Regions from separate parts of the Paraburkholderia sp. SOS3 genome, predicted to be linked through region 2. Evidence: predicted binding sites of a transcription regulator. Region 2 holds the regulator's gene; the other holds the start of a gene.
What was found. Region 2 encodes FNR, which switches genes on or off when oxygen is low (the NO sensors DNR and NnrR bind a similar motif). Its sites were predicted from a motif close to TTGATNNNNATCAA; they were not measured.
Positions count from the first base shown of each region.

Region 1: a site for FNR is predicted at 7,984-7,997, ahead of BTO02_RS23105 (universal stress protein). Genes of this name have one in related genera too.

Region 1 covers NZ_CP018812.1:690,809-706,360, forward strand. The annotation lists gene BTO02_RS23075 (hybrid sensor histidine kinase/response regulator) at 1-1,566, opposite strand, end outside; gene BTO02_RS23080 (ATPase domain-containing protein) at 1,577-3,082, opposite strand; gene BTO02_RS23085 (LysR family transcriptional regulator) at 3,208-4,125, opposite strand; gene BTO02_RS23090 (SDR family NAD(P)-dependent oxidoreductase) at 4,279-5,043, shown strand; gene BTO02_RS23095 (SUMF1/EgtB/PvdO family nonheme iron enzyme) at 5,134-6,426, opposite strand; gene BTO02_RS23100 (helix-turn-helix domain-containing protein) at 6,531-7,187, opposite strand; gene BTO02_RS23105 (universal stress protein) at 7,434-7,898, opposite strand; gene BTO02_RS23110 (FadR/GntR family transcriptional regulator) at 8,169-8,858, shown strand; gene BTO02_RS23115 (MFS transporter) at 9,002-10,516, shown strand; gene BTO02_RS23120 (acyl-homoserine-lactone synthase) at 10,698-11,294, opposite strand; gene BTO02_RS23125 (helix-turn-helix transcriptional regulator) at 11,445-11,753, shown strand; gene BTO02_RS23130 (helix-turn-helix transcriptional regulator) at 11,737-12,441, opposite strand; gene BTO02_RS23135 (dihydrodipicolinate synthase family protein) at 12,961-13,902, shown strand; gene BTO02_RS23140 (aldehyde dehydrogenase (NADP(+))) at 13,984-15,552, shown strand, end outside.
Region 2 covers NZ_CP018812.1:1,926,401-1,941,952, forward strand. The annotation lists gene BTO02_RS28705 (AMP-binding protein) at 1-991, opposite strand, end outside; gene BTO02_RS28710 (hypothetical protein) at 1,278-1,598, shown strand; gene BTO02_RS28715 (DUF3564 domain-containing protein) at 1,761-2,132, opposite strand; gene BTO02_RS28720 (c-type cytochrome) at 2,198-2,545, opposite strand; gene fnr (fumarate/nitrate reduction transcriptional regulator Fnr) at 2,665-3,456, opposite strand; gene BTO02_RS28730 (response regulator) at 3,470-3,880, opposite strand; gene BTO02_RS28735 (response regulator) at 4,023-4,670, opposite strand; gene BTO02_RS28740 (PAS domain S-box protein) at 4,667-6,793, opposite strand; gene BTO02_RS28745 (universal stress protein) at 7,255-7,713, shown strand; gene BTO02_RS28750 (universal stress protein) at 7,716-8,543, opposite strand; gene BTO02_RS28755 (universal stress protein) at 8,540-9,049, opposite strand; gene BTO02_RS28760 (universal stress protein) at 9,100-9,939, opposite strand; gene BTO02_RS28765 (hypothetical protein) at 10,195-10,713, shown strand; gene phbB (acetoacetyl-CoA reductase) at 10,703-11,449, shown strand; gene BTO02_RS28775 (alpha/beta fold hydrolase) at 11,446-13,332, shown strand; gene BTO02_RS28780 (zinc-dependent alcohol dehydrogenase family protein) at 13,520-14,560, shown strand; gene BTO02_RS28785 (flavodoxin family protein) at 14,633-15,160, shown strand; gene BTO02_RS28790 (hypothetical protein) at 15,148-15,552, shown strand, end outside.

The DNA.
Region 1 (15,552 bases), 1.2 Mb from region 2:
CGTATCGGCTCGATGCGCGTGCCGGCTGTTGAACAGCGTCATCAGGCTTTCGGGCTCGATTGGCTTGACAAGGTGATGGTCGAAGCCAGCGGCCCTGGAACGCATCACATCATCGACCTGACCATATCCCGTGACGGCGATCAGCACGGCGTGAGCCATCGCGGGCATCGCCCTGATCCGGCGCGCAACCTCATAACCGTCCATGCCGGGCAGTCCAATGTCCAGCAACACAATGTCAGGCAGATCGCGCGCGCATTCGCGCAGCGCCTGAGGTCCGTCGAACGCTGTGCGTAGCTGGTGGCCTTCGATTTCGAGAAGAAGGGACAGCGAGCTCGCTGCGTCGACGTTGTCGTCCACAACCAGTATGTTCAGGCGATCGTGCGCCTCGCGTTGCGCCCGCGACGGCGTATGCATGGTGTCCGGTGTGGCGTGCACGACCGGCAAGGTGACCGACAGGCGTGTGCCGTGCCCGAGCCCGTCGCTGAATGCGGCAACGCTTCCGCCATGCATACCGACAAGCGATCGGACCACCGAAAGCCCGATTCCGAGGCCGCCCTGTGCGCGATCGAGTGCCCGGTTCGATTGCGAGAACAATTCGAAGACATCGCGTAGTTCTTCCGGCGAAATGCCCGTACCGTTATCGCTGACCGATATGACGACCTTGCTCCCGTCGATCTTGACGCCGATTTCGATAATCCCGCCGTCCGGCGTGTACTTCGCCGCGTTGTCGAGCAGATTGCCGAAAACCTGCGCCATGCGCGTCGGGTCTGCATCCAGATAAACTGGCTTGTCCGGCAAATCCATGCGCAGCGTGTGCCGGCGCGCTTCGATGGAATGTATCGCTACTTCGACCGATGCAGTCAGGATAGGCGCGAGTTCAACGGTCGCGCGCTTCAACGTGATTTTGCCGGTCGTGATTCTCGATACATCCAGCAGATCTTCGAGCAGATTTGCCAGATGGCGGCTTTGCCGTTCGATAATTTCGCGCGCCCACTGTACCCGCGGTGGCAGCGACGCATCGACGGTCCGGATCGTTTCCGCTGCATTGCGAATGGGCGCGAGCGGGTTGCGCAACTCGTGCGCAAGCATCGCAAGGAACTCGTCTTTCTGACGGGCCGCGACCACCAACTGCGCATTCGCCGCCACGCGTTCCGCGATCATCGCGCGCGCCTGGTACTGTCTGCGTCTCGCTCTTAGCGCACTGCGCGCGGCGCTTACCAGCGCTCCGCGGCTCACGGGGCGTTCGATAAGGACGACGTTGCCCAACGCTTCCAGACGGCGCGCTTCCGACGTCAGCATGCCCTTCTTGCCGTTACCGGTGAGCAACACGAAAGGGAAGTCCGACCACGGCGGTTCGGAGTCGAGCCACGCACCCAGCGAACTCAGCGCCTGTATGTCGAGTGATTCGTCGGCAATCAACGCGCACGCAGCGCCTTCATGCATCAGTGCGACCAGATGTGCGACATCGACGCAGACAACGCAGTGCATTCCATGATCCGACAGCACGCGCGCGACGACTTCGGCGTCGCGGCCCTGGGGTGCGATGATGAGAATCCGCTCTTCCAAGCACTCTTCCTCAGTCGTTCGGCCGCGCACCGAGCAGCGGCTCGCCGCCGCGATAGGACGGCAATCCGGCAAGCACGCCCTCGAAGTCTTTCAATGGCGGCCCGACGCGCAGGCCGCCGGAATCGATACGGAACTCGCGGATCGTGCGTTCATGCGAACTGGTGCGGCTCTTCAGAACCGACAGCGCTGACAGCACCTCGCCCGCGCTCTCGAAGAACCTGAAGACCAGCATCGCATCGCTTAGATAGCTGAGGTCGATATCCGATGCAACGTTGCCAATCAGCCCATGTTGACCGAGCACCATCAGCGTCGTGATGCCCTGCTGGTTCAAATAACTCAACAACTCGTGCATCTGCAACAGCAGATAGCGATGCCCCGGCATCGCCTGCATGTAGGCATTCAGGCTGTCGATGACGACCATTGTGGCGCCCGCCTGCTCGATGGCCTCGCGCACCAGCGAGATAAACTGACCGGGCGACATTTCGGCCGGATCGATCTGCTGCAGCAGCAATTTGCCGCTCTCGATGTATGCGTCGAGTGGCATGTTCAACTGCCTCGACCGCGACATCAGAGTGCCAAGCGTTTCATCGAACAGCATGTATTTGACACACTCCCCACGCTCGAGCGCGCCGAGCGCGCACCGCACCGCCGTCGTGGTCTTGCCCGCGCCGGAAGGGCCGACCAGCAACGTGCTGGTTCCCGGCGCCAGGCCGCCGCCGAGCAGGGCATCCAGTTCGGGCACGCCGGTCGTCTGAGGGTAGGTCCCAAATTCGCGACGGTGCTGAGCCGCGACAAGCCGCGGATAAATCGTGATGCCGCCGGTGTCCAGTTTGAAATCGTGATGTCCGCCCGCGAACTTGACGCCACGCATCTTGACGACGCGCAGACGGCGCTGCTCGACTCCATACTCCTGCACTCTCTGGTCGAGTTCGATCACGCCGTGGGTAATGCTGTGCAACTGCAGGTCGCCGAGCTGCGAGGTTTTATCGTCCAGTAGCCATACTGTGCAACCTTGGGTCGAGAAGAACTGCTTCAACGCGAGTACTTGGCGTCGATATTTCAAGGCATCCTGGGCCAGCAGCCGCAATTCCGAGAGGCTGTCGAACACCAGCCGCCGAGGATGCAGATCGAGCACTTTGCGTTTGACTTCCTCGACGGTCTCGCCGAGTTCGACTTCGGACGGATGCAATATGGACTGCCGGGCCTCCGACGAGAGCCCGTCCTCGCTGACCAGCTCGTGGATATGCAGGCCCTCCAGCGACCAGTGATGGGAGGCCGCCACCGTCTGCAGCTCCGCTGCGGTTTCGGACAGGGTGATGTAGAGGCCCGTCTCTCCGCGCCTCAATCCTTCCAGTAAGAAATGCAGACCCAGCGTAGTTTTTCCGGCACCGGGTACGCCTTCGACGAGGTAGACGCGGTTTTCGATAAGGCCGCCATCGAGTATGTCATCCAGCCCGGCTACGCCGGTGGATATTCGCGCAGGCAGCGGTGCGACTATGCGGTTGGTTTCGGGCATATTTTCGACTCTTGATCTATGCGGGTTCACCAATTGCAAGTTCCGTGCCACTGCGTCTCGGTACGAAATGTGCGCAGCGCCCATCCGGCTCGACGATCGCACATGCAACGACCCAGGACCGTCGCTCATTTAGGCCATCGCCACGACGGCTCGGAGAGGTGCAGGGCGAAGTAATCGGACAGCGCGCTGACCTTCGCGGGCCGCGCGCGTGCCGACGGCGTGACGAAATAGAGCCCGCCCTTTGTCAGAGACCAATCGGTGAGAATCGCTTCGAGGCGGCCATCGGCGAGATATTCCCCGGCAATGAATTCCGGCAGTTCCGCGATCGCAAGGCCGTCGAGCAGTGTGGGCAACAACGCATCGGAGTTCGTCACGCGTAGCGGCCCGGTCGGCATGACCGGCTCGACCTCGCCTGCGTCGTTCGTGAAGTGCCATAGATCGCTGCGCGCACGATATGCATACGACAGACAAGGGCGATCCACCAGTTCACGCGGATGCATAGGCCGTCCCTCGCGCTTCAGATACGCGGGCGACGCCACGACGTATTGCGTCACCGCGCATAGCCGCCTCGCCACCAGCGAAGAATCCGGCAGCGCCGCAATACGCAGCGCCGCGTCGAAACCATCGGCGACCAGATCGACCGAAACGTCTGACAGATGCAGATCGATCGACACCTCGGGATACGCGCGAAAGAAGGCTGGCAGCAGCGGCGCGACCCAGCGCAGGCCGAACGACATCGGTACGGCGAGGCGTACCGTGCCGCGCGGCTGTAGCGACATCTCGCGGGCGACGCTCTCCGCTTCTTCCGCCTGACGATAGATTTCGCCGGCCTTTTCGCAGATCGTCCGGCCGAACTCCGTGAGCGCAAGCTGTCGCGACGTGCGATTGAAGAGGCGCGCGCCTAGCCGGTCTTCGAGACGGGCGACGCCGCGCGACACCGTCGCTACGGACACCCCCATCGTTCGCGCCGCAGCCGCAAACGATCCTTCCTCCGCCACCTTGGCAAACATGGCCAGTCCTTCGAAGTCGGGCAGCTTCGGCATAAAGCCTCATCTTTGCAAATTTGCAACGTTGGATTTCGATTAATTCTATTTCGAACTGACGGGTGCGTCGATATTCTCCTTTCATCGCAGCAAGCAACACGAGACGCCGCGACCCAATCAAGGCATCCAACTATTGATCGAAGGAGCAACACCATGGCACGCACACTCGACGGCAAGACCGCACTTGTCACCGGCGCGACCAGCGGCATCGGTCTCGCGACCGCTCAGCGTTTCGCGGCAGAAGGCGCGCACGTGTACATCACTGGCCGCCGTCAGGCCGAGCTTGATGCCGCAGTCAAGGGCATCCGGGACGCGGGCGGCAACGCGACGGGCGTACGCGTCGACTCGGCGAAACTCAATGAGCTCGATGCGCTGTATGCCCAAATCAAGGAAGAACGGGGCGGACTTGACGTGCTGTTCGCCAATGCCGGTGGCGGTTCGATGCTGCCGCTCGGCAGCATCACGGAGGAACACTACGACGACACGTTTGACCGCAACGTGAAAGGTGTGCTGTTCACCGTGCAGAAGGCGCTTCCGCTGCTCGCCGAAGGCGCATCGGTGATTCTCACGGGCTCGACGGCCGGGAGCGCCGGCACCGCCGCGTTCAGCGTGTATTCGGCTTCGAAGGCCGCGGTACGCGCGTTCGTGCGCAGTTGGATTCTTGACCTCAAGGATCGACAGATCCGCGTGAACACGATTAGTCCGGGCGCGACGCGCACGCCTGGTCTGCTCGAACTTGCGGGCCCCGACGCGGCACAACAGCAAGGCCTCGCCGACTACCTTGCTAGTCAGATTCCGCTGGCGCGCCTTGGTAAGCCGGAGGAAATCGCAAGCGCAGCCTTGTTTCTCGCATCGGACGACGCGAGCTTCGTGAACGGTGCCGAGCTGTTCGTCGACGGTGGCCAGCAGCAGATCTGAGCGCGGCTCAGGCGTGGTTTGGGGACGACGGGCGCGGTGCTGAATGACCGCACCCGCGGATTGGCCCGGAAGAACATCGGGCTTGACTGGTTAGTTCTTCACGCACCTGAAGCCAGCATAGACATACTGATAGCGCGGCTGAAACCAGTTGCGAAACGTCGGCCGCAGCATGCATTGCGCGGTGCGCGGCGAGCCGCCCTTGATTACATAGTGCTGGCCGTCGAAGAAGTTCGCCGAGTAGCCGAGATAGAACGGAAACGCTTCGAAGCCGGGCAGCGGTTCGAATAGCGACTGCGTCCATTCCCATCCGTTGCCGAACATGCCTTCGACGCCGAACCTGCTCACGTTCCCGGGATGCGCGTGTACTGGCTGCGGATCCCAGCTGCGGAAATCGAAGTTGCCGGGCAGCGCGTCGGCCTGTGGCGTGCCTTCGATTGCGCGCTGCCATTGCGCTTCGGTCGGCAGTGCCTTGCCCGTCCATCGAGCATACGCGCTGGCTTCCGCGTGGCTCACATAGACAGGCCAATCGATCGGCAACGGCACTTCGTCGAACATCGTGCGCAAAGTCCAGCCGCTTTTATCGCGCGTCCAGCCCACCGGATGCTCGATGTGCTCCGCTTCTTTCCACGCCCAATCCTTGTCGGACCAGTACGCGCGAGTGCCGTAGCCGCCGGCATCGACAAACTGCAGGAATTCGCCGTTCGTCACCATGTAGCGGTCGATGTCAAACGCGTCGACATCGACGTGCTGTTCGCCGTATTCATTGTCCCAGCCGAATTGGCCGCTCTCGCGCGACATGCCGAGCGTGGCGCGGCCCGCAGGCACGTGAACCATCGTCGTTGCGTGCGCAACCTTGCCGGCAGTGGCCGATTGCGATGCGCGTGCCGGCGCGAGCTTCTGCTCGAGCGGCAACTGATGCAGCATGTACGCGAGCGTTTCCGCGTGCATGAGCCGGTGCTCGATCGCGACCTGCATCAGTTGCGCAGGCGAATTCGTCGAGACGTCGTCTGCGTCGAAGTCGAATTTCGCAAGCGCATGATCGATTTGCGCACGCGCACGCTGCGCGTAATCGCGCACGACGTCGAGCGACGGCCAGTCGGACGGTTGATCGGTCGGGAAACCACCGTCGACCGGATCGATGCCGAACGCGAACAGTTTGTCGAGGTCGGTATCGAACACGGGCAGCGGGAACAGGCGGCCTGCGAACAGGTTGTGGTCGAACGCCTCGAGATGGCCGATATAAAAGACGATGCGGTGACGTTCGCGGATCGGTCTTTCGTACAGATGTTCGGGTTTGACGACGGCGAACAACGCATCCGTCACGCTACGGGCGTCGTGCAGACGTTGAACAAGCGGGTGTTGCAAACGAAGATCGCGATTCATTTCGCCGGGTCTCCTTGCGAAGGGGACGGGTTTAAGACTGTAACGCGTATTCACTTTTCATGTGAAGCGCGTGGGCAAAGTCCCGGCGACGAGCGATTTAACGGTTACAGGTCACGCAGTCCTTCCAGATCGACAATACGAATGAATTTGCCGCGCGCGTCGATCAGACCGCGCTTCTGGAATTTCGACAACGTGCGGCTGACCGTTTCGAGCGTCATGCCGAGGTAACTGCCCATGTCTTCACGCGTCATGCGCAGATTGAATTCGGCCGACGAATAGCCGCGCTGCGCATTGCGCTCCGACACATCGAGCAGAAACGCCGCAACGCGCTCGTCGGCGTTCAACGAGCCGAGCGTGAGCATCTGGCTCGCCTCGCGCACGATCTGCTCGCCCATCAGCTTGTGCAGCCGTTCCTGCAACGCGCCGCTTTCGCGGCACAGGCGCTTGAGGGCCGCATATGGAACGATGCACACGGAACTGTCCTCGAGGGCGATCGCGCTGCACGCATGCGTGTCGCTGCTGACGCCATCGAGTCCAAGCGATTCGCCAGCAAGACGCAGACCCGTCACCTGTTCGCGGCCGTCGCGGTGCGCCATGGTCGTCTTGAGCGAACCGGAGCGCACCGCATACAGGTTCTCGAAGGGAGCGCCGGCTCGATACAGCGGATCGCCGCGGCGCACCGCGCGCGCCTTGCAGATCAGCGCTTCGAGCTTCGGCAGTTCTTCTGCCGACATGCCTTGCGGCATGCACAGATGGCGCATCGCGCATGTGGAGCAGCGCGCGACGTGGCGGGCCGCCGGGATGGCGGGGGCCGACGGGCCCACGGAGCCTGCAGCGTGGACGCGCGTGAGCGGCTGCGCGGCAATCGGAGTAGTGGCGGGTGTCAGCATGGCGAAGGGCGCTGTAAGGAAAGAGTGCCCCATTGTCCCACTGCGTATGCGCGCGACTTCGCGTCAAAATGACGCTCCCCCCGTTGCGCGGGATGCCGCGCGTGTCCGGTTGTGTCTTTACGCCGCGTTTTCATGGCCCGCCGCGGCTGGCACCAGCAGCACCGGCAGCGTGGATTGACGCACGCAGCGCTCCGCAACGCTGCCGAGGATCAGCCGCTGCATGCCGCGGCGCCCGTGCGTGCCCATCACGAGCAGGTCCGCGTGGTAGTCGGCTGCGGCCTTCAGCACGAGCGTCGGCACATCGTCGTTCGGCGATGCCTCGCCCACCGTCACGTCGCCGCTGACATTGCGCGCCTGCATCGCCTGCGTGAGTTCGACGGTCAGTTCCTTGCCCTGCTGGACGAACTGCTTCTGCAGAATGCCCGGATCGTATCCGGGCGCTTCGAAATACATGGGCGTGTTCTCGACGACGTAGTAAGCGCGCAATGTCGCGCCGAACGACGCGGCGAGATGAACCGCAGCTTCGAATGCGCCGCGCGAGGTCTTACTGCCGTCGACTGCTACAAGGATGCGTTTGTACATGGAAGCTCCGCGCAGTAAAGGTGTCGATGGTGCGTCTATTGCCAGGAAAGCTTAATTGATTGGAAGCGCGAGTGTGCGAATTCGCATGATGTCAATCAAATGCTTAGCAAGTTTCGGTATCCGTCGCGGCCGCCGGCAGTGCTTCCTGAGCCGTGTGGCGCTTACGATTCGGACCGGTCCTGCATGCCGGCGGTATTCTTTTTTATCGTGTGGTTCGCGCGAGTTGCCTTACAATTATGCTCCATGATGACAAGCCGCCTGCCATAGATGATCAACGAGCGAAAATCGACGGGCCTACCAGACAAGATATACGGCGACATCCTCAACCGCATTCTCGAGGGCGAATACAAGGAGGGCGAGCGGCTGCCGACCGAGCACGCGCTTGCCGAACGCTTCGAGACCTCCCGGCCCACCGTGCGCGAGGCGCTAGCGCGCTTGCGTGCGGACGGGATCATCGTCACGCGGCATGGTTCGGGCACGACGGTTGCCCGGCGCCCCGATCCGGATGTGCGCCGTTTCGCGCCGCTCGAATCGCTTTCCGATATTCGCCGCTGCTACGACTTTCGCATCGTGACCGAAGCGGGCGCTGCCTCGCTTGCCGCGCAAATGGCCGACGACGGAGACATTGCCGCAATCGAGCATGCGTGGAACGAGCTCGAGCGCGTGATCGAAACGCAGGGGATCGGCGCGAAGGACGACTACGCATTTCATCTTGCGGTCGCACGCGCGTCGAAGAACCAGTTCTTCATCACGATGATGTCGTTCATCGAAGAACAGATCGCTTTCAGCATGAACCTGTCGCGCAACCTTTCTCTCGTGAAAACACTCGAGCGGCAAAGGCTCGTGCAGGCCGAGCATCGCGCGGTACTCGAAGCGATTCGCGCGCACGACGCGAGGGCTGCCGGCGAGGCAATGCGCATGCATCTGATGAACGCGCGCGATCGCATGTTCGGTTCGTGAAGCCGCCGCGGTGTGCTGACCTCCTTTTCCACCTTTCAGGCCGTTTTTGTCGTGCCTTTTTGCGCGCTTGACCGCGTCGTGCCGAAGTGAATTCTCCCCAACCGAAGTCTGTCGTCCTGCCCTTTCGCGATGCTTTGCTGGCCATGCTCGGCATCGGCCTCGTCAATATGCTGGTCGCGCTCGACCAAACGGTGGTCAGTACTGCGTTGCCATCGATCGTCTCCGAACTGCGCGGCTTCGAGTACTACGCATGGATTGCCAGCGCGTATCTGCTCGCGTCGGTCGTCACGGTGCCGGTGTTCGGCCGGCTCGGCGACTATTTCGGCCGCAAGCGCTTCGTGATCGCCGCGGTGATCGTGTTCACGGTCGCTTCGCTGTTGTGCGGCGTCGCGACAAGCATGCCGTTTCTCGTCCTGGCGCGCGGGCTGCAAGGCGTCGGCGGCGGGATGATGGTCGGTACCGCATTCGCGTCGATTCCCGATCTGTTCCCCGATCCGCGCGAGCGCGTGCGCTGGCAGGTCGTGATGGCGGCGGCGTACGGTATCGGTACGGCGGCCGGTCCGTCGCTGGGCGGCTGGATGAGCCAGCATCTCGGCTGGCGTTCGACATTTCTCGTCAATCTGCCGGTCGGCGCGCTCGCGCTCTATTTCATCTGGGCGCATTTGCCGTATTACAAGCGCGAACACGTGGGCGAAGTGCGCATCGACTGGGGTGGCGCGCTGCTCGTCGCACTCGTGCTCGGCGGTCTTCAGACGTTTATCGAGGCCGTGCCGAAAGACGGGTTGACGGGCGCCAACGTGGCGCTTGCCGGCATCGTCGCGATCGGCGCGGCGCTGCTGCTGGCCTGCGAGCGCCGCGCAACGCACCCGATCATCCCGCTCGATCTGTTCAAGGATGCGCAGCTCGTCACGCTGTTCACGCTGTCGGTGTTGTCCGGCTTCGTGATGTTCTCGCTGATCTTTTTCGCGCCGCTGCTGCTGCAAGGCGGTTTCGGGCTGTCGCCGCAACAGGCCGGTCTGCTCGCGACGCCGATCGCCGCGTGCATTGCGATCGGCAGCATGATCAACACGCGCGTCGTCATTCACATGTCGCGGCCGACCATGATTCTTTCGATCGGCTTCGGGCTGCTCGTCGCGGCATCGATCGGGCTCTCGGTCGCGACGCCTGTGACGCCGCATCTGTATCTCGAGCTTTCGATGGCGGCCGTCGGCGTCGGACTCGGCTTTATCCTCAACAATCTGAACGTGTTCGGCCAGGAAATCGCGGGTCGCGAGCGCTTCGGCATCACGACCGCGCTGCTGCAGTCGACGCGGATGGTCGGCGGCATGCTCGGGACGAGCATCGTCGCAACGATCATCAATCGCCGTTATGTGTCGGGTATTGACGACACTTTGCGCGTGCTCGGCGAGCCGGTCGCCGCGAAGTGGCGCCCGACGCTCGGCGATCCGCGCGTTCTCGTCGACGAAAGCTTGCGCGACTCGTTGCTCGTGCAACTAAAACGCGCGGGGCTCGAAGGGCCCGCGTTGCTCGAGGCAGCGCGGCACGTGCTCGTGCAATCGATTCATATCGGCGTCGTGCTGACCGGTTGCGCGGCGTTGGCAGCGGCGCTGCTCGTGCGCAAGATTGCACACATCACCTTCCGGGGACGTGGCCGATAGTCGATAGCCGCTGCAACTCGCATGGGCGAGCGGGCGAAGCACATCGTGCGGGGTAGCCGCAGCGCGCGCATCAGTGCGGGCCGAAGCGCAACCGTAGGCGCGTGTTGAGTCGTCGCAGCAGGCGTGAACACGCCTGTGCGCTTGGTGACCCTCGTCGTCGCGAGCGGCTAGCCGTTAGCCGCTATGCCGCAACCGCCATCTGGCCGAACAGCGCATTGCGCGTTTGCTCGCTGACCGCGATATCGAGCGCTACCGCGCGCTCCACGCCGATCTGCACCGGCGCGCCGAGCCGGCCGATCTCGATGCCCGTTCTGCGCAGCAGGCGCTCGATCGGCGTGGTCGTCACGGTCACGTAACGCGTAATGCCCATCTTGTCGGCAAACGTGACGAGTTCCTTGATCGCGTGCATCGTCACATCGGCAAAGCCGAAGCTTTGCTCCTGGTCGTCGCCGGCCTCGATCGCGAAGCGGCTCAGTTCCCAGATGTGCCGTCCGAGCGGCGCAGCATTGCCGTGCAGAAGCTGCGGGAACGTATCTCGCAGCATGTTCGGGCCTTCGGTTGGCATCAGGCGCCAACAGCCGCGTACGCGGCGTGTCGAGTCCTGAATCAGCATGTAATGCGGTCCCAGGGCGTCGTAGCCGTCGACCTCCATCCCCGCGATGATCGGAATGTCCCATCCCATACGCCCGTGAAACACGCGGGCTCTCAGACGGTACATCTCGTGGAGGTCAGTGTTGTCGAACTCTTTCGGGGTACCAATTCGAATCGCTGCATGCATGATGTTCTCCTCGCCCGGGTCCGTTCCCGTACGCAGAAAAACTTATGCATTCTGGATAGATATTTGCACCTATCCACCTGGATAGGTGTCCGGGTAGTCTCCGCGTCATCAAAATTGAGATGAACATTGCCCAACCCAATGGGGATTACCATGGAACTGCTGGAAAATCATTGGCAAGCCGCCGTGCAAAACCGGACGACGGATGTTTCGTCTGCTGTCGACCGTGTTTTAATCATCGCTTATCGGAAAAAGAGAAAGGAGAGCCAACGGCAGTTTTGGGCTCGTTTCGGGGTTACGCAATCGCGGGGCAGCCGTTTTGAGTCGGGTGCGGAAATTCCCGCGCCGGTGTCGATTCTGCTTGGTCTTTATTTTTCGAAAACGGTCACCGACGGCGATCTTGGCAAAGCCGGCCGGGTAATGTCCGGTGAGGCGCGGGAACTGATCAACCTGGATCAATAAGGCCGAGTTGCGTCGCAATGACGGCCGCGGCGCGCCGCGAGTTCACGCCGAATTTCGCACGGATATTCTTCAGATGGAAGTTCACCACGGCTTCCGAACATCCGAGGATGTGCGAAATTTCCCACGTAGACTTGCCGCGCGCCGTCCATTGCAGGCATTCGCGCTCCCGAGGCGTCAGTTTCGGTAACAGCGCCTGCGCGTGGTTATTCAGGTACGGCTGGCTCGTATCGATCACAAGATCGCGCAGCAAAACGAGATTTGGCAACACCACGTCGATGTGGCGCCAGAATTCGCTCGTCGGGTTGCTGTCGTTCACGAAGCAGATCATTCCTTTTTCCTGCTGCGGGCCGTGAATCGGTAATGTCACGCCCGCGCGCAGGCCATGCAGGCGTGCTTCCTCATACATCGACTGCTGCGGGTTTGTCGAGAACAGGTCAGGTGACCAGATCAGCGGCGATGACTTCGTCACGCAGTGCGTGACAGTGGGGTCGATGTGCGCAAAGCCGTGCGCGTCGTAAAACTGACGCCATGCGGGTGCGTACGTGCTGCGCAGGAAGGAATTCTCCATCCGGATACTTGGACGCGGCACGATCGCGACCAGCACGCGGTTGAACCCCCATCCTTCGGCGAGGCGGGCAAGTTCGGCGAACCACGTGCTGTCGTCGGTTGCGTTGAGCATCGGCGACAACTGCTCAAAATAAGGTAGCGACAAGGCAGTTCTCTCAGGGCGCGGCGAGCCATGCCGCGGGCTCCAGCCGCGCGCGCGATGACCACTGTTTCTGTACTGTATCAATTTAGCATCATTATTCTTCTTTTACTGAAAAAGCGCGATAGCCGAAATAATTGATTCCAAACCTTACGTAAAAATCAGACGTAGCATTCGGAATTGACGAAAATGGTCGCCTTATATGGCGTTTTATCGAAACAGTTTCGGCAATCGCAGCCTAAACTGCGGGCGATAGCGCTCTAATGGACATCCGAAAGCGATTCCAATAATAAGGTTATATCCGTGCGGCAGTGCCGACACCCGTAGCCGAGCTACCGACCTTTCTTCGGATGTTTGCAGACCACTTCGCTACCAGTATGAACCATTGGTTGCGCCGACGAATACGCATTGTCCCTGATATGCGTACATGTTGCAAAGTTGTTTGACAACATCGGGGGTCAGATGTACCGTGGTTCCAGCGCATTTCCGACGCGAGCCGCCATGAACGTTGCCCCGATTCACGAGCTTGAGTTCTCTGCAAGCGTGATGGCGGTGCCGCCACTTGCGCGCCGTGCCGATTTCAGTCTCGACGCCGTAGAGAACGCCAAGCTGATTCGCCATATCGAATCAGGCGGTGTGCGCACGGTGCTTTACGGCGGCAATGCGAATTTTTATCACGTCGCCGTTAGCGAATATCGGGATCTGCTCGATATGCTTGCGGCAAGCGCCGGGCCGCACACGCGCGTGATCCCGGCGCTCGGCGCGGACTACGGCAAGATGCTGGACGAGGCGCGCATTCTCGCGCAAACCTCGTACCGTACGGCGATGGTGTTGCCGTTCTCGGGCTTTACCACGTCGGCAGGCGTCGAAGCAGGGCTTGCGCGTATTGCCGACGTTGCGGGCATACCGCTCACGCTGTACATCAAGAGCGAGGACTATGTCGACGTCGACGCACTCGCGCGTCTCGTGAATCGGGGCACGCTGATTGCGATCAAGTACGCGATCGTGCGGCGCAATCCGGCGCACGATCCATATTTGCGCAGACTACTCGAGCAGGTGGATCGCGTGCGTGTGATTTCGGGCATGGGCGAGCGGCCAGCGCTCGTGCATGTGCAGGAATTCGGACTCGCCGCATGGACCACGGGTTCGGGTTGCATCGCACCGCATGCGGTGACGGCGCTGCTAAACGCGGTGAAGTCGAATCGCGATCGCGAAGCGCGGCGCCTCTATGACGCGTTCATGCCGCTCGAAACCCTGCGCGATGAAATCTCGCTGATCCGCGTGCTGCATGACGCGGTGACGATGTCGAAAATCGCGGACATGGGGCCGATTCTTCCGCTGCTCAGTTCGACGCCGATCGAACATCATGCGAAGATCGATGCTGCGACGCAGGCACTGCTCGCATTCGAACGCCATCTCGCGGTTTCTTCCGCGAGCAACTGAAGGCGCATACCCACTATTTGGTTTTGAGCCGCGCACAACAACTTCAGTGAGCGCTGCGCGGCACACGACAGGAGTTGCAACATGCAGATTACCGGAGACATGCTGATCGGCGGGTCCGCGGTGCGCGGTACCAAAGGCACGCTGCGCGCGTTTGACCCGGCCCGCAACATCGAGATCGAGCCTGAGTTCGGCGCAGGCGGTACGGTGGAAGTGGACCGTGCCTGCGAACTGGCCGCGCTTGCGTTCGATCCGTATCGTCAGGCGCCGCTCGAAAAACGCGCGCGCCTTCTCGAAGCGATCGCGGACAACATCGTCGAGCTCGGCGACACGCTGATCGAACGCGCACAAGCTGAATCGGCGCTGCCGAGAGCGCGCCTCGAAGGCGAACGCGCGCGCACGGTCGGCCAGTTGCGCCTCTTTGCATCGCTCGTGCGCGAGGGCCGCTGGCTCTCGGCGACGATCGATCCCGCGATGCCGGAGCGCAAGCCACTGCCGCGCTCCGATCTGCGTGCACAGAAAATTCCCGTTGGACCCGTTGCAGTGTTCGGCGCGAGCAACTTCCCGCTCGCATTCTCGGTTGCGGGCGGCGACACGGCGTCGGCACTCGCGGCCGGCTGTCCGGTCGTCGTGAAGGCGCATCCGGCGCACCTCGGCACGTCGGAACTCGTGGGCCGCGCGATCCAGAAAGCCGTGGCCGGCAGTGGCTTGCCCGAAGGCGTGTTTTCACTGCTCGTCGGCGCAGGCAATGAGATCGGCGAAGCGCTCGTCGCGCATCCATCGATCAAGTCGGTCGGCTTCACCGGCTCGCGCCGGGGCGGCGTCGCGCTCGTGAATATTGCTTCGAAACGTCGCGAGCCGATTCCGGTGTTCGCCGAGATGAGCAGCGTCAACCCGTTCTTCGTGTTGCCGGGCGCACTGGCAAAGCGTGCTGAGGCAATTGCAAACGGCTTCGTCGATTCGGTAACGCTCGGCGTCGGCCAGTTCTGTACGAACCCGGGTATCGTGCTGTTGCTCGAAGGCCCGAACAAACAGATTTTCATCGATGCCGCCGCCAAGGCACTCGCGCAGAAGGGTGCGCAAAGCATGCTGACTCCCGGCATCGCAAACGCCTATAAAGATGGCGTTTCGCAGCGCCGCGAACTGAATGGCGTGCAAAGCATTGCGCAAGGACAGCAAACCGATGCGACGTGTTCAGCGCTGCCCGTGCTGTTCCAGACGAACGCGATGCAGTTTCTCGCGACCGCGCAGCTCGAAGACGAAATCTTCGGACCGACGTCGCTTATCGTCACGTGTAGCGACATCGACGAAATGATCAAGGTGGCCGAATACATCGAAGGCCAGTTGACCGCGACGCTGCAGATCGAGCCGGAAGACTACGAGCTCGCGCGGCGCCTGCTGCCGACGCTCGAGCGCAAGGCGGGCCGCATTCTCGCGAACGGCTATCCGACGGGCGTCGAAGTGTGCCACGCGATGGTGCACGGCGGGCCGTATCCGGCGACGTCCGATTCGCGCGCGACGTCGGTCGGCGCGATGGCGATCGAACGCTTCCTGCGCCCGGTCTGCTATCAGGATCTGCCTGCCGCGCTGTTGCCCGAGGCGTTGCACGACGAGAACCCGCTGAAGCTGCTGCGCATTCTGAACGGCAAGCCT
Region 2 (15,552 bases):
GTTCGGTGACGCGCATCCGCTCGCCCATTGCGCGAATGTTCGCGAGCAGGTTCCGGTGGCTCAGGATCACGCCTTTCGGCGCGCCGGTGCTGCCCGACGTGTACTGGAACAACGCAATGTCGTCGGCGTGCGCTGCAAGCGGCGCCGGCATCGGCTGTGGCGCGATCTTTTGCGGCGTCAACACGTGGCGCAGCGTCGGCGCCTGAATCGCGAGCAGCCGGGCGATGAGGCTGACTTCGCCGGCGGCGATCAGCGCTTTTGCGCGAGCATTGGCGAGGATCGCGATATTGCGGCGCAGATGATCTTCGAGTTCGCTGCGATGGGCGGGCGGATAGAGCGGTACGGGAATCGCGTTGCAGAAGAGCAGGGCGGTAAAGCAGACGAAGTAGTCGAGCCCCGTCGGCAGCATCAGCGCGACGCTGTCGCCGGCCTCGATACCGAGCGCGCGCAAGCCGCCTGCGGCAAGCAAGGCCTGGCGGTACAGCGCGCCGATGCTGACCGGCGTTTCGCGGGCGGCTTCGTCGACGATCACGAGATGCGTACGGTCCGGATGACGCATGGCGTGCCATCGAATCACGTCGGACCACGTGGCAGCCGCGTGCGGCGCATCGATGCGTTCGTCCGCGAACGGGGCGAACGCCGCATCCGCCGGCGTGCTGACTGACGGAGGTGCCGACACCTCGGGCGCGCCGGCGAGCGCGCCAAGCACATCGGCTGGCGTTCTCGCCGAAGCGAATGCGTCGACCGGCAGATGCGTGCCGAAAGCCGCTTCGATCCGGGTCAGCAGTTCCGCGCGGACGAGGCTGTCGAAACCGAGATCCCGTTCGAACTGCGTGTCGAGCGTCACCTGAACGGGTGAGCCGTGCGGCGCCGCCGCATCGCCATTGGCCTCGCCTGCGCGCGATTCGTCGGCGAGCGTGCGGACGATGTCGAGCAGTGTTGTCCGTGCGTCCGCGGTCCGGGTCGAACGGGGCTCGTCGAGCGTGGTCATAGGTTCCTCCGCCATGGCTTGCCGGCAATGGATCGAACGCGGCCATGCCATGACTTGTGTCCACTGTGGCTCGCCTGCGCCAATGCGCCTATTCGACACGGTCTCCGCCGGCGGCCCTTGACGTACGTCAAGCGCGCCCGGATGTGTCGGCGCGTCGTCAGCCGATTGACACACGTCAAGGCCCGCGTCAACGATCGGACCATGATGAAACGCAGCAGATGCCCGCCAGGACGCCAGAACGGCGCCGATTGCGTGAATGGCAACGTGCTACGTTGGGAGGAGCATCATGGGCATCGGCATGCAGATCGTGTATCTCGGCTTTGCCGGCTCGCGTGAACTCGAGGGTGAAGCGGGGGCGCAGCTCGTGCGCCTCGAGCGCTACAGCAATCTGCTGTCGGGCTGCCATCTTGCGATCGAGGCATTGCGTGCGCGCAGCAGCCACCCGGTCTACGATGTGCGCCTCGATCTGCTGCTGCAAACATCGGGCTTCAAGCCGCTCGAGCACTGTTCCGATGAAGTTCCGCGCCTCGCGCTGCAGCGTGCGTTCGATCTGGCCGAGCGCGAACTTGCCACGCTCGCGGGGCGCGCGACGGCGCGCGCGCACTAGAATCCGCGCCCTGGAACCTGCGCGCTGGAATCCGTGCACCAGAACGCGCACTAGAATCCGATAGGCGCTTGCATGAGGCGGCGCTTCGCGCCGACGCCTCTTCGAAAAACGACGCGCCGATGGCAACCGCGGTTTTGCCGCCGGCGCTGCGGCAGAAGGACATTACATCTGGTCATCCGCGAATACGCCGTGCTCGGGCGCCGAACCGGTGCTGTCGAGGCATTGCACATGCCACCGTCCGACGATCGGCGCGTGATGGGCGTGGCGGTACCACAGCGCGCGGCCGCTTTCTCCTTCGAATGGTCCTTGCGCATCCGACAGATCGAGCTTTTCGAGCACGCATAGCGCGTGTCCCGTATGTTGCCCGTCGATGCGCGTATCGGAACCCGAGATTTCGAACTCGCCCCATTGCGGCAGATCGATGACGGCGTGGCCTTCGCGCGACCATTTGCGCGCCGCCAGGTCGAGCCACAGAAGGGCGTAGACCGAAGGGTCCGCGCAGTCGAAGGTGTCGAGATGTACGGTGATTCGCATGGCTCTTCCCGGTGTGGAGTGTCTTCCCGCAGCGGCAAAACGCAGATTCAGGCGCGGCCAGCAAGTCACTGGCTCATGACCCACTCGATAAGCGTATGCGCGTCCTGGGCGGACAGCGGCGGGCCGCCGCGCTCGGCGGAAACCGGCATCGGCATGTCGCCCCAATGCGCACGGCCGCCGGCACGCAGCTTCTGTTCGAGCATTCGGATCGCGTCAGGGTTGTCGCGATAGCGCTCGGCGATCTGATGAAACGCCGGTGCGAGAAAAGGGGCGTCCGACGTGTGGCAAAACATGCAGTGTTGCTGATCGACGAGCTCCGTGGGCTCGACGCGCTGCGCATGCGCCGTGCCGCATACGGCGAAGCCCGACACGGCGAGGCAGGCTGCGATCAGGCGCGAATGTAATGCTGGCATAGTCGTGGGCTCCTTTTCGCCACCACTTTAAAGAAAGCCGCCATAGCGCCGTTGACGCACATCAAGTGCCGATTGCAGGAGCGCAACGTCGGGAGAGCCCGCTTGGCGCAGGCATGTGCTCAAACGCGCGACAGTCCCTCGAGATCGACGATGCGAATCTGCCTGCCGCGCGTATCGACGAGCCGTTCGCGCTGGAACTTCGAGAACATGCGGCTGACCGTTTCGAGTTTCATGCCGAGATAACAGCCGATCTCTTCGCGTGTCATGCGCAGATTGAACTCGGACTGCGAATAGCCGAGCGCCTTGAAACGCTTCGACAGATTCAGCAGGAACGCTGCCACGCGCTGTTCCGCGGTCATCGTGCCGAGCAGCATCATCAGCGACGATTCGCGCACGATCTCGCCGCTCATCATCCGGTGCACGTGATGCTGCATCGCGCGTATTTCGCGGCAGACGGCTTCGAGCTGCATGAACGGAATCACGCAGACGACGCTGTCCTCGAGCGCGATCGCATCGCAATTGTGGCGACTCGTGCATACGCCATCGAGGCCGAGCGCTTCGCCCGCGATCTGGAAGCCCGTGACCTGTTCGCGACCGTCGCGATGCATGACGATGGTCTTGAACGAGCCGACGCGCACCGCGTAAATGCTCTGGAACGCGTCGCCGGCGCGGTACAGCGCCTCGCCGCGATGCACGGGGCGCGTCGTGCAGATCACCGCATCGAGTTGCGCGAGCTCCGCGGCGGAGAGGCCAGGAGGCATGCAGACCGAGCGCATCGAGCAGCCCGAGCAGCGCACGGCGCTCCGCTTGCCGGATTCGGCGCCCGGCGACGGATCGACCGGATGAATACGATGGAAGGCATGTGTCGGTCCGGCGGACGGCGCAGCCTGTTCGGCGAAGGCGAATGACATGATCGGCTCCTCGTTACTCAATGGCGCGCGAGCGGCGCGCTAACGAAAGGTCTCGGATGGTGTGGCACGCTGCGTCGAACTCGGCAGTCTTGTCGAAAAAGTAATGCGCACCGGCTTTGCTGCACGCGGCACGGAACGCCGGTCCCGAATGGTTCGTCAGCGCGATCATCACGATGTCGGGCAGACTTTTCGCGAGCGCTGAAATCAGTTCGATGCCGCTGCCTGCCGAAAGCCGCAGGTCGATGACCGCGACATCGGGACGGCACGCGCGAATCGCTTCGAGCGCCGTTTCGCTGTCTTCGGCTTCGCCGACAATCTGCACGCCGGCCAGCAGTTCGAGCAGTTGCGCGATATTGCGTCTGACGCTCGCCGCATCTTCGACGAGGAACACTTTGAGGGGGGCGCGGTGCACATCGGTATCCATGCACCGCAGTATCGTCGCTGCTATCTCAAAAAAGAATCGGCGACGGTGGAAGTTCGAGTAGGGCGCTGCGGTTTTGTGTAGGCGGTTTCCTACACGGAGGGAGTCGAAACGGAACAGCTGCGTGTGGAGCGGGTCTCGCGCGTCAGGCTTCGTCCTGGTCGTCGAACAGCTGATGGCGCATGGCGTAACGCACGAGCGCGGCTTCGTGCGGCATCTGCATCTTTTCGAGGATGCGCATTTTGTATGTGCTGATGGTCTTCGAACTCACGCACAGCGCCTGCGCGATTTCGGTAATCGTCTGCCCAGCGGCGATGCGCCGGAACACGTCGAATTCGCGATCGGACAGCCGTTGGTGCGGCAATGTGTCCGCCGGCTCGTTCAGGCTTTGCGCGAACCGCTCGGCCATCGCAAGGCTCACATAGACGCCGCCCGACGCGATTTTCGCCAAGGCGCCGACGAGTTCCGCACTGGCGCTTTCCTTCGTCAGGTAGCCGGACGCACCGGCCTTGAACGCGCGCACGGCGTATTGCTGTTCGGCATGCATCGTCAGCACGAGGATGCGCAGCTCCGGCTTTTCTTCCCTGATCTGCTTGATGAGCTCGAGGCCGTTGCGGCCCGGCATCGAGAGGTCGAGCACGAGAATCTGCGCCGGCGTCTTGCGGATCAGGGCGATGGTCGTGATGCTGTCGCATGCTTCGCCGGCGACCTCGAAGCCGCTTGCGCTCTGCAGGATGTGGCGCAATCCGTCGCGCACCATCGCGTGATCGTCGGCAATCAGAACCCGGGTCATAGGAGCGTCTCTTCCTGTTGTACGGCGCGTAACGGAAAGGAAACGGTAAGGATAAAGCCCTTGTCCTTCGCTGTCTCGATAGTAACCGTTCCGTCAAGCATGCGTGCGCGCTCGCGCACGCCGATGAGGCCGAAAGTCCTGCTCAGCTCCGCTTGCTGCTGCGTGCCGGGCCAGCGGGGCGGCTCGCCCGCGCCCCGCCCGTCGTCGATGACCTGCAGCGTGCAGAGGCCCTCGTCGGTCGCGAGGCGCAAGCGGACATTCGTCGCGTCGGCGTGGCGCGCGACGTTGTTCAGCGCTTCCTGAACGATGCGGAAAATCGCGGTGGCCGCCTCGCGCGTGAAATTCGTCTGCTCCGCGTGGATATGCTGCTCGACCGGGATGCCGTATCGCTGATTGAAGTCGCGCGCGAGCCAGTCGATCGCCGGCAGCAGGCCCAGGTCGTCGAGCATGACCGGGCGCAGGTCCGCGGCGATGCGGCGCAGCGATGCAACGGTGGAATCGATGAGCTTGCGCATGCCGGCAAGCAGCTGCAGCGCTTCGCCGGCGGCGGCCTGCGCGCCGGCCGGCTGGCCCGTTTGCGCGGGGGCGAGCGCCTGCTCGGCCGACGACAGATCCATTTTCAGCGCGCTCAGCTGTTGGCCAAGGTCGTCGTGGAGCTCGCGCGCAATGCGCATCTTTTCTTCTTCGCGCACCTGCTGGAGATTGGCGGACAGGTCGCGCAACTCCTCGCGCGACTGCTTGAGCGCGTTTTCGGCGTACACGCGTTCCGTGACGTCGCGCAAGACGACCGTGTAGAGCTTGCCCATCCGGTCGCGGACCTGCGAGATCGACGCCTCGAGCGGGAATTCTTCGCCGTTTGCGCGGATGCCGCTCAGCACGCGCTGCCGGCCCATTTGCCGTGTCGATACGCCGGTTACGCCGAACTGCTCGACATGGCCTGCGTGCGCCGCGCGGTAGCGTGCCGGAATGAAGCGATCGAGCGTCGTGCCGATCGCTTCCATGGCCGATACGCCAAACACGCGTTCCGCCATCGGGTTGAAGATGACGATGCGCTGCGTGTCGTCGATCGTGATGATCGCATCGGACGAGGCCTGCACGACGTTCATCATGCGGGCCTCGTTGAGCACGGCGTCGCCCACGCGCGCGGGACTGCTCGCATGCAACGAAATCCAGTAGCACGCGAGCGCCGCGAGCACGGTCGCGGCAAGTCCCGCGACAAGCACGATGGCGACCGGGCCGGCCGCGCCTGCGTCGGCCATGCCCGCGTCGGCGGAGAATGCGAGCGTCAGCATCGCGCCGCCGAATGAAACCGGTCTCGTCGCTGCGAATGCGCCGCGCGCGCCCGGCGCGTCTTCGTCGCCGCGTGCTGCGGAGTACACCGTCTGCGGCGGCGATCCGATCGCAAGCGACATGTCGAGGCCGCGTTCGGAAATGCCGGCGGGCTCGAACAGGCGGCCGGGATCGATCGATGCGAGCAGGAAGCCTGAGACAGTCGCTGCGGACGCTGCTGCCGGATCGCCGGCATGCTGCGTGCGAACCGGCAGCACGAGGAACAGCGCGTTGCCGCGCTCGCCTTGGTCAGCGCTGGCATACGGCGCAGCGGGCGCGGTCAGCACAACCTGTCCCGATTGCGCCGCGTCGCGCAGCGCGGCATGTACCGCGGGGTCGGCATAGGAGTTGCCTTCCGGCGGGCCGTCGGCGGGCGCGGACGACGCGGGGTCGCGCGGCGCCTGCGCATCGGCGATCGTGTCGGCGGGCACATATTCGAATGCGCGCACGGGCGTCGCCGCACGGCCGGGATCGAGCGTGTCGGCGAATTCGCGCGACACCTGCCGCGGGGCGCGCGGCGACGCTTCGACGACTTCGCGCGCCGTTGCGAGCCAGAGCGCGCTTGTCTGCAGTTCGTTGCGCACGGTCGTCGTGATGCGCTCGATGCGCCGCTCGAAGCGCGCCTGCGCCGACTGACGCAGTTCGTGCATGACGGCTCGCGCGACCGCGAAGGTTGCCATCAGACCGATCACGACGACGAGCGCGCAGACAATGGCCGGTTTCGCCAAGGGCCGTTCGCGTCTGACCCAGCGGCGCACTTTCATGGGCGAATTCCCCTGATTGTCCGTTGCCATCGACAACGCCTCCAATAGATGTGCCGACTCGATGGGCCAACCCGTGGCCCAACCCGTGGCCCAACCCGTGGCCCAAACAGCGGGCCAACCCGTGGGCTAACCCGCGAGCCAACCCGCGAGCTAACCCGCGAGCCAACCCGACTCACCAGGCCGACGTGCCGGCTCGCCGCGTCCATTGCGCACGGCAACGCTTGCGCCCGTGCATCGCGCTGCGCGGCATTGTCGCGCAGCGACTGCTACGCGTGATTGTGCACGCTTGTTCGCGACGCGCCAATTCGTGCCGTCCCCGAGCCTGCCGGCCTCCATGGCATCGCGTATTGCCCGTTTTTGCGGCCGGCCAGTCAACACGGCAAGCGTTGATCGGCATCAAGGGCGCACGCCGCGGCGCCGTCAAACTGGCCACACGGCATCGCGAGGACGAGGCCGCGACGCACAGCGGGCTTATGCCCGACGGAGGAGCCATGTACAAGAGGATATTGCTCGCGCTCGACGCCAGCCGGTGTTCGCGGCGCGCGCTCGACGAGGCCATTTCGCTCGCGCGCGTTTCGGGCGCGGTGGTCGAAGCGGTGAGCGTGGTGTCGCACGGCATGAAACTCGTCGATGTCGACTCGGGCTTCGTCGACGAATACCAGACGGAGACCGCTTCATACAAGCAGGCGTCGGTCGCGCTCGAGGAGGCGGCAGCGCGGTTTAGCCGCGAGGGCGTGACAGGAACGGTGCGCATGATCGATTCGTGCGGGGTGGAAGTGTCGAGCCTGATCGCGCTCGCGGCCGACGAGGCCGACGCCGAACTCATCGTGATGGGCACGCATGGCAGGCGCGGCGTGAAACGCCTGCTGCTCGGCAGTGTGGCCGAAGCCGTCGTGCGGACTGCGAACCAGCCCGTATTGCTCGTGCGCGCGCCGGCTGCGGCGGCCTGACGTCAATGCGACATCAGCACCGGCACCGTCATCGATTCGAGCACGGTCCGCGTCGAGCCGCCGAGCACGCGCTCCTGCGCGCGCGAGTGGCCGTACGCGCCCATCACGAGCAGATCCGCGTGCAGGTCGGCGACGCGGTTCAACAGCGTCGTGCCGGCGCTGATGGCCGCGATGTGCGGCGTCGTCGAGAACGATGCCTGTATCTGGTGGCGTTCGAGAAAAGCGGCGACGTCGATGGGGGGCAGTCGGCCGTCGTCGCGCTGGCGGCCGACCGTTTCGATCGTCACGAAACGCGCGCGCCGGATCAGCGGCAGCGCGTCGGTCAGGGCGCGGGCCGCTTCGCGGCTTGCGTCCCATGCGATCACGACGTTTTCGCCGAGGGTCTTCACCTGACCCGCGTACGGCAGGATCAGCGCGGGCCGTCCTGACGTCATCAGCACGTCTTCGATGAAATGGCGCGCGATGTAGTTCGACGGTTCGTGCGGGTCCAACTGGCCGAGCACGATCAGATCGGCGTGGCGCGCACTGAGCACGGCGGCCGCGACTGCCGGACCGGGCGGCGCGCGCCATTCGAAGCTGCACGCCGCGCGTTGCGCGGCGTCGATGAAGGCCGCTTGCGCCTGCTCGCGGCGCTCGGCATATTGCGTCTCGAGCATATCGAGCCGCACGCTGTCGCTCGGGCGGCACAGCGGCTGGAAGATCTCCCTGCATACGGTGTAAAGCCCGATCAGGTGCGCGTTGTACCGGCGGGCGAGATCGAGCGCGACCGTGGTGCGCGCCGTGCAGTGCGGGCTGTCGTCGAGGTGTACGAGCAAGGTCTTGTAGCTCATGACAGTTCCTTTTCGTTTTCGGCGCCGTGGCGCGCCGGTTCGTTCGCGTCCGGCACGCCCGCCTGCGCTGGAATCAGCAGCACCGGGCAGGTCGCGTTGCGCAGCACGCGCTCGGCCACGCTGCCCAGCACGAGCCGCCGGAAACCGCGCCTGCCGTGCGTGCCCATCACGATCAGATCGGCGCCGCACTCGATGGCCGTGCGCTGGATGCGATACGCGACGTCTTCGGCCGGCGCAGTCGCTTCCACCACGCGCGCACGGCCCTTGACGCCGGCTTTCTCCATCCGGCCGCGCGCCACGTCGATCACGCGCTTGCCTTCCTCGCAGTACGCATCGCGCACGACGACGGGGTCGAAGCCGGGCGTATCGAATGCGATCAGCGGCACATCGATCACGTAGACAGGGTGCAGCAATGCGTGGCTTTCCTGCGCAAGCCGCAACGCGAAACCGAGCGCGCGCATCGACGTCTCGCTGCCGTCGAGCGCAACCAGGATATTCGAATACATGAGGCTTCCTCCTCTGTGGAACGCGCGGCGCCGGCCTGGCGCGCCGCTTTTTATCTCGACATCAGCACCGGCAGCGTCATCGATCGGAGGACGGTGCGCGTGACGCCGCCCATCACGGCCTCCTGCCAGCGCGCGTGTCCGTACGCGCCCATCACGAGCAGGTCGCAGCCGCGATCGTGTGCGCAGGACAGCAGCGCGTCGCCGGCGCGCGCGCCGGTCGGCGCCTCGAGTTCGAGCACGTCGACCACCGCGTCATGACGCGCGAGCGTGAGCGCGATATCGGCGCCCGGGATGCGATCGCCCGGCAATTCGTCGGCCGCGCCGTGCACGGTGACCACGGTGTTCTGCTTCGCACGCGCGAGAAACGGCACGGCGTCGAAGGCGGCGCGAGCCGCTTCGCGACCGCCGTTCCAGGCGATCAGAATCCGGCTGCCGATGCTCGGGAATACGCCCGCGTAGGGCACGAGCAATACAGGCCGCCCTGCGGTCATCACGAGGTGTTCGGCGAAGTGATCGTCGATGTACGACTCCGGATCGTTCGGGTCGCTCTGCCCGGCGATCACGAGATCGGCCAGACGTGCGTACTGCGCGACCGCCTGGTTGCCGTGTTCGCGGGCGGCGAGGAAATGGCCGGTGACCTTCGCGCGCACGCATTCCGCGTAAAAAAGCCGTTGCACGGCGCCACGCCGCTCTTCGCGCGCGCGCAGATGGTCGGAGTAGTACTGCGCCGTGCCCGCCATCACGAAGAAGGCGCGCGGGTCGGGCGTGAAGATCGCGTGCAATCCCGTGATCTGTGCGCCGAATTGCTTCGCGATGCGCAGCGCCACGTCGAGCCGTGGCGCACTGCGTTCGCTGTTGTCCAGATGGACGAGGATGCTTCGATAGCTCATCGCGTGTGCTCCGTTGCATGGGCGCGAGGCCCGGGACCGAATTCAGTCTAAGTGGCCCTGCAACGGTCGCGTTGATGCAGATCAACCTGAATTCCAGCATGCGAGACGCGGCCGCACCGGCTTTGATTGACCCATGTCAACGGCCTGCGCGACACGCGGATTAGAGTCGATGCACAGCGATGCGGACACGGCTGCGACGTGCCCCATCGGCGCACGCGCCCGTTTCTCGGGTGCTCACTACGGACTGGAGGCACGATGATCGACGTCTCGAAAGCGTGGTTCGACGAATGCCGCGCCGCAATGGCGACGGTGTTCGAACTGGCGGCGCTCGCACAAGGCTGGCGCAACGATCTGCATGAGCTCGAAGGCAAACGGATCGCGCGCGACCATGCGGCCGCGCGGCGCATGCAGGAAGCGTCGCGCGCCGTCGACTGGCACGCGTTTTCCGCCGACGCGCAATCCGCGTTGCGCGACTATCTGAGCGCCACTGCGCAGATCTGGCAGGACGGCATCCGGATCGCGGGCGGCAATCAGGGGGCGCTCGCGAGCGCACTCGAACGCGCGAGCGGCAATGGCTTTGCCGCGTCGACGGGATGGTGGCGCGGCCTGCCCGCGTTCGACGCTTCCGCTCAGCCCGCGCGCGAATGGATGTCGATTTTCGAGCGGATGATGGCCGGCACGGGGGCGCCCGCGGGATTCGCCGCCAACCTCGCCGAGGCAGCGCCCGACGCGAGTCAGAGGCGCGCCGCACGAGGAGAACGGCATGTCGGATAAGCGAGTGGCTTTCGTGACGGGAGGCATGGGCGGCCTTGGCTCGGCAATCAGCCGCCGTCTGCATCAGGCCGGCGTGATCGTGGCCATGTCTCATTCGCCCGGCAACGATCACGTTGCGACGTGGCTCATGCACGAGCGCGACGCCGGCCGCGAATTCCGCGCATTCGAAGCCGACGTGAGCGACTTCGACTCGTGTGAAGCCTGCGCGCGCCGGGTGCTGGACGAACTGGGACGTGTCGATATCCTCATCAACAACGCCGGCGTGACGCGCGATGCGACATTCGCAAAGATGTCGAAGCCCGATTGGGACCGCGTCATGCGCACCGATCTCGACGGCATCTTCAACATGACGAAGCCGTTGCTCGCGGGGATGCTCGCGCGCGGCTTCGGCCGCATCGTCAATATCGGCTCGGTGAACGGCGTGCGCGGCGCCTACGGCCAGGCGAACTATTCGGCGGCCAAGGCCGGCGTGCACGGTTTCACCAAGGCGCTTGCGCTCGAAGTCGCGAAGCATGGCGTCACGGTGAATACGGTGGCGCCCGGTTATCTGGCCACGGCGATGGTCGAAGCCGTGCCGCACGAGGTGATGGAAAGCCGCATCCTGCCGCAGATTCCGGTCGGCAGGCTGGGACGGCCCGATGAAATCGCGGCGCTGATCGCGTTTCTGTGTTCGGACGAGGCGGCATTCATCACCGGCGCCGAAATCGACATCAACGGCGGCATGCATATGCGATGAGCGATATCACTCGAACGCAGGCAGAAGAGACCGGCGCCGCGCCGCAATCGGCACCGCCAACGCAAACGCAACCGCCATCTCTGCGCGGCGTGCCCGGCGCGGCGGCGCTCGACGCGCAAGGCGCCCGTGACCGCCTGCGCGAACACCGCCGGCAGCCCAAACCGTCGATGGCGAAACAGCACGACTGTGCAGCCGTGCTGTCCGCGCATAGCGATCCGCTCGATCAGGCGGCGCAGGCCGCGCTTGCCGTGCTGACGGGCGGTCTTTCGCCGGCCTCGATGACGCTCGCCTTTCTCGACTGGGTCATGCACAGCGCGATGGCGCCCGGCAAATGGCTCGACCTGTCGCTGCAGTTATCCGACGCGTGGTCCGCGGCCGTGCCCGGCTACGCGCATCACGCCGCCGATGTCGCCGACCCGCGATTCTCGAACGCGGGCTGGGCACACTGGCCGTACTGCCTGTTTCGCGACGGCTTCCTGCGCGCGCAGCGCTGGTGGCACGAAGCGACGACCGGCGTGCCCGGGGTGAGCCGGCATCACGAAGACATCGTGAATTTCAGTGCGCGTCAGTGGCTCGACGCCTGCTCGCCGAGCAACATCGCGATGCTCAATCCGGCCGTGCTCGAAACGGCCGTACGCACCGGCGGCAGCAATTTCGCGGCCGGCGCGCGCAACTGGATCGAAGATTTCGCGGATATCGCGCGCGCCTTGCGCGGCGAGCGGGTCGCGCGCCAGTCCGACTACCGCCCGGGCCATGAGCTTGCGATCACACCGGGGAAAGTCGTCTGGCGCAACGCGCTTTGCGAACTGCTGCAGTACACGCCGACGTCGAAGCGCGTTGCCCGGGAGCCGATCTTCATCGTGCCGTCGTGGATCATGAAGTACTACATTCTCGATCTGCAGCCGCACAATTCGCTGATCCGTTTTCTGGTAGACGCGGGCTTTACCGTATTCACGGTGTCGTGGCGCAATCCGGATGCATCCGACCGCGACCTCGCCCTCAACGACTATCTGACGCTTGGCATACTCGAACCGCTCGCACAGGTGCGCGCGCGTTGCGAAGGCGAGCCCGTGCACGCGGTCGGCTATTGCCTTGGCGGCACGCTGCTCGCGATTGCCGCGGCAGCGCTCGCGCGCGACGGCGCAAGCGCTGCACTGCGGTCGATCACGTTGCTTGCCGCGCAAACCGACTTCAGCGCGCCCGGCGAACTGGGACTGTTCATCGACGCGAGCGAGCTCGCCGCGCTCGATGCGCTGATGTGGCGGCAGGGCTATCTCGACGGCTCGCAAATGGCTGCGGCGTTCCAGTTGCTCAATGCGCGCGATCTGATCTGGTCGCGCATGATGAGCGAGTATCTGCTCGGCCGCCGCTCGAAGCCGAACGATCTCATGGCGTGGAACGCCGACGCGACGCGCATGCCGTACCGCATGCACATCGAGTATCTGAACGGGCTGCTGCTCAACAACGATCTCGCGGAAGGGCGCTATTGCGTCGACGGCCGGCCGGTCGCGCTGTCCGATATCGAGACGCCGGCGTTCATCGTCGGCACCGAACGCGACCACGTTTCGCCGTGGCGCTCGGTGTACAAGCTGCACCTGCTTACGCATAACGAAATGACTTTCCTGCTGACGGCCGGCGGCCATAACGCGGGCATCGTTTCGGAGCCCGGCCACGCGGGCCGCTATTACCGCTGCGCGATTCGCGAACCGGACGCGCCGTATCGCAGCCGGCACGACTTCTTCGAAGACACGCCGCCGGTCGACGGATCGTGGTGGCCGCGCTGGGCCGCGTGGCTGCAGGCGCATTCGAGCGGCGCCGTCGACGCGCGCCAGATCGACGGCGCACTGGCCGATGCGCCCGGTTCCTATGTGCTCGAGCCGTGAGCCGTCAGCCGTCAGCCGTCAGCCGCGCAGCGCGCCGTGTCGTCTGTCGTGTCGTGATTTCCCCGCGCGGTTCGCCATGCACTTGATCGACGTCAAGCGCCCGCCTGCTGCTGCCTCGTAGATTGACGACATACGTTTATGCGACGTGCAGCAGGCAACCGATACGCCATCCACGGAGGACTCATCCATGAAAGCAGTCGTTTATCACGGCCCGGGCAAGAAGTCGCTCGACGAACGGCCGATGCCCGAGCTTGCCGGTGCAACCGACGCGATCGTCAAGGTAACGCGCACGACGATCTGCGGCACCGACCTGCATATCCTGAAGGGCGACGTGCCGAGCTGCGAGCCGGGGCGGATTCTCGGCCACGAGGGCGTCGGCATCGTGCACAGCGTCGGCCAGGCGGTATCGGGGCTCGCCGTCGGCGACCATGTACTGATTTCGTGCATCTCGTCATGCGGCCAGTGCGAGTACTGCCGCCGCGGCATGTACTCGCATTGCACGACCGGCGGGTGGATTCTCGGCAACCGGATCGACGGCACGCAAGCCGAATATGTGCGCATTCCGCACGCGCAAACGAGCCTGTACCGCATTCCGGCCGGGCTCGACGAGGAGGCGCTCGTCATGCTGTCCGACATTTTGCCGACCGGCTTCGAGTGCGGCGTGCTCAACGGCAAGGTCGAACCGGGCAGCACCGTCGCGATCGTCGGTGCGGGCCCGATCGGACTCGCGGCGCTGCTGACCGCGCAGTTCTATTCGCCCGCGCAGATCGTCATGATCGACCAGGACCCGAACCGCCTCGAGATCGCGCAGCAATTCGGTGCGACCGCCTGCGTCGATGCGCGCGGCGGCGACGCCGTCGCGCAGGTCATGAAGCTGACCGGTTCGGTCGGGGTCGATTGCGCGATCGAGGCGGTCGGCGTGCCGGCGACGTTCGAACTCTGCGAGGCGCTGGTCGCGCCGGGCGGCGTGATCGCGAACGTCGGCGTGCATGGCGTGAAGGCCGATCTGCATCTCGAGAAGCTGTGGGACCGGAATATTTCGATCACGACGCGCCTCGTCGATACGGTCAGTACGCCGATGCTGCTGAAGACGGTGCGTGCAGGGCGGCTCGATCCCCGCAAGCTGATTACGCACCGGTTCGCATTGAGCCGCGCGATGGATGCGTACGAGACCTTCAGCCATGCGGCCGACTCGCACGCACTAAAGGTGCTGATCGAAGTGGACTAGGTGCGCATGCGGCCGCTCGCCGTGCAGGAGGGAGCGGCCGGATGGCGGCGATGATTGGAAGGAGAACTGGCCATGCAGGATCGTCCTCGAATACTGGTCGTCTGCTTTTCCCGGAGCGGCACGACACAGCGCCTCGCCGATATGCTCGCGGCGACATTGCCGGCCGATTGCGAAACCTTGTATGAACGCGAAGGCCCGCGCTGGCGAAGCGGCACGCGCGGCTATGCGCGCTCGATCGTCGATGTGATTGCGCATCGTCGCGCCAATCTGCGGCCGACGATGCACGACCCCTCGCACTATGACATCGTTGTGGTCGGCACGCCGGTCTGGGCCAGTTGCGCATCGACGCCGGTCGCGACGTGGCTGGCCGCGCACCACAGGCAATTCCGGCACGTGGCATTTTTTTGCAGCCTCGGCGGCCGCGGCAGCGAAAAGGCATTCGAACAGATGCATGCGAGCGTCGGCTTGTCGCCGCTCGCGACGTGCGCGGTGACCGGCGCCGATTTGCGCGCGGGGCGCGAGCATGCGCTGGTCAATGAATTCGCGCACAAGATCCGGCACCGTCTCGCAACGCTGGAGACGATTGAATGGACGATGTAGGCGAGCGGATCCTGCGCGCCGGCCTCGCGATTGCGTGCGGCGCTGCGGTGGCCGGCTGTGCAATCACGAGCTGGCAGGATCCGTATGGGCACGGCCACGACGACCGCGGCTCGGCGTTCGAAAAAAGCGAAGCCGGGCTTGCGATGGCGCGTGAACGCGCGTCCATCACATGTCGTGCGCCGGACGTGTGCGACGCGATCTGGCAGCGCACGCGCGCCTATGTTGCCGAGCATTCGCCGACGCGCATCCGTCGCGCCGATGCGGGCGCGATCGAAACCGAGCGGCCGCACGAGTTCGGCGTCGCCTACTTCTGGGCCGAACGCATCGCCTGCGAGGACGGATCGACGCGTATCCGGCTCAAGGGCTTGTGCCGCGGCATGTACGACAGCGTG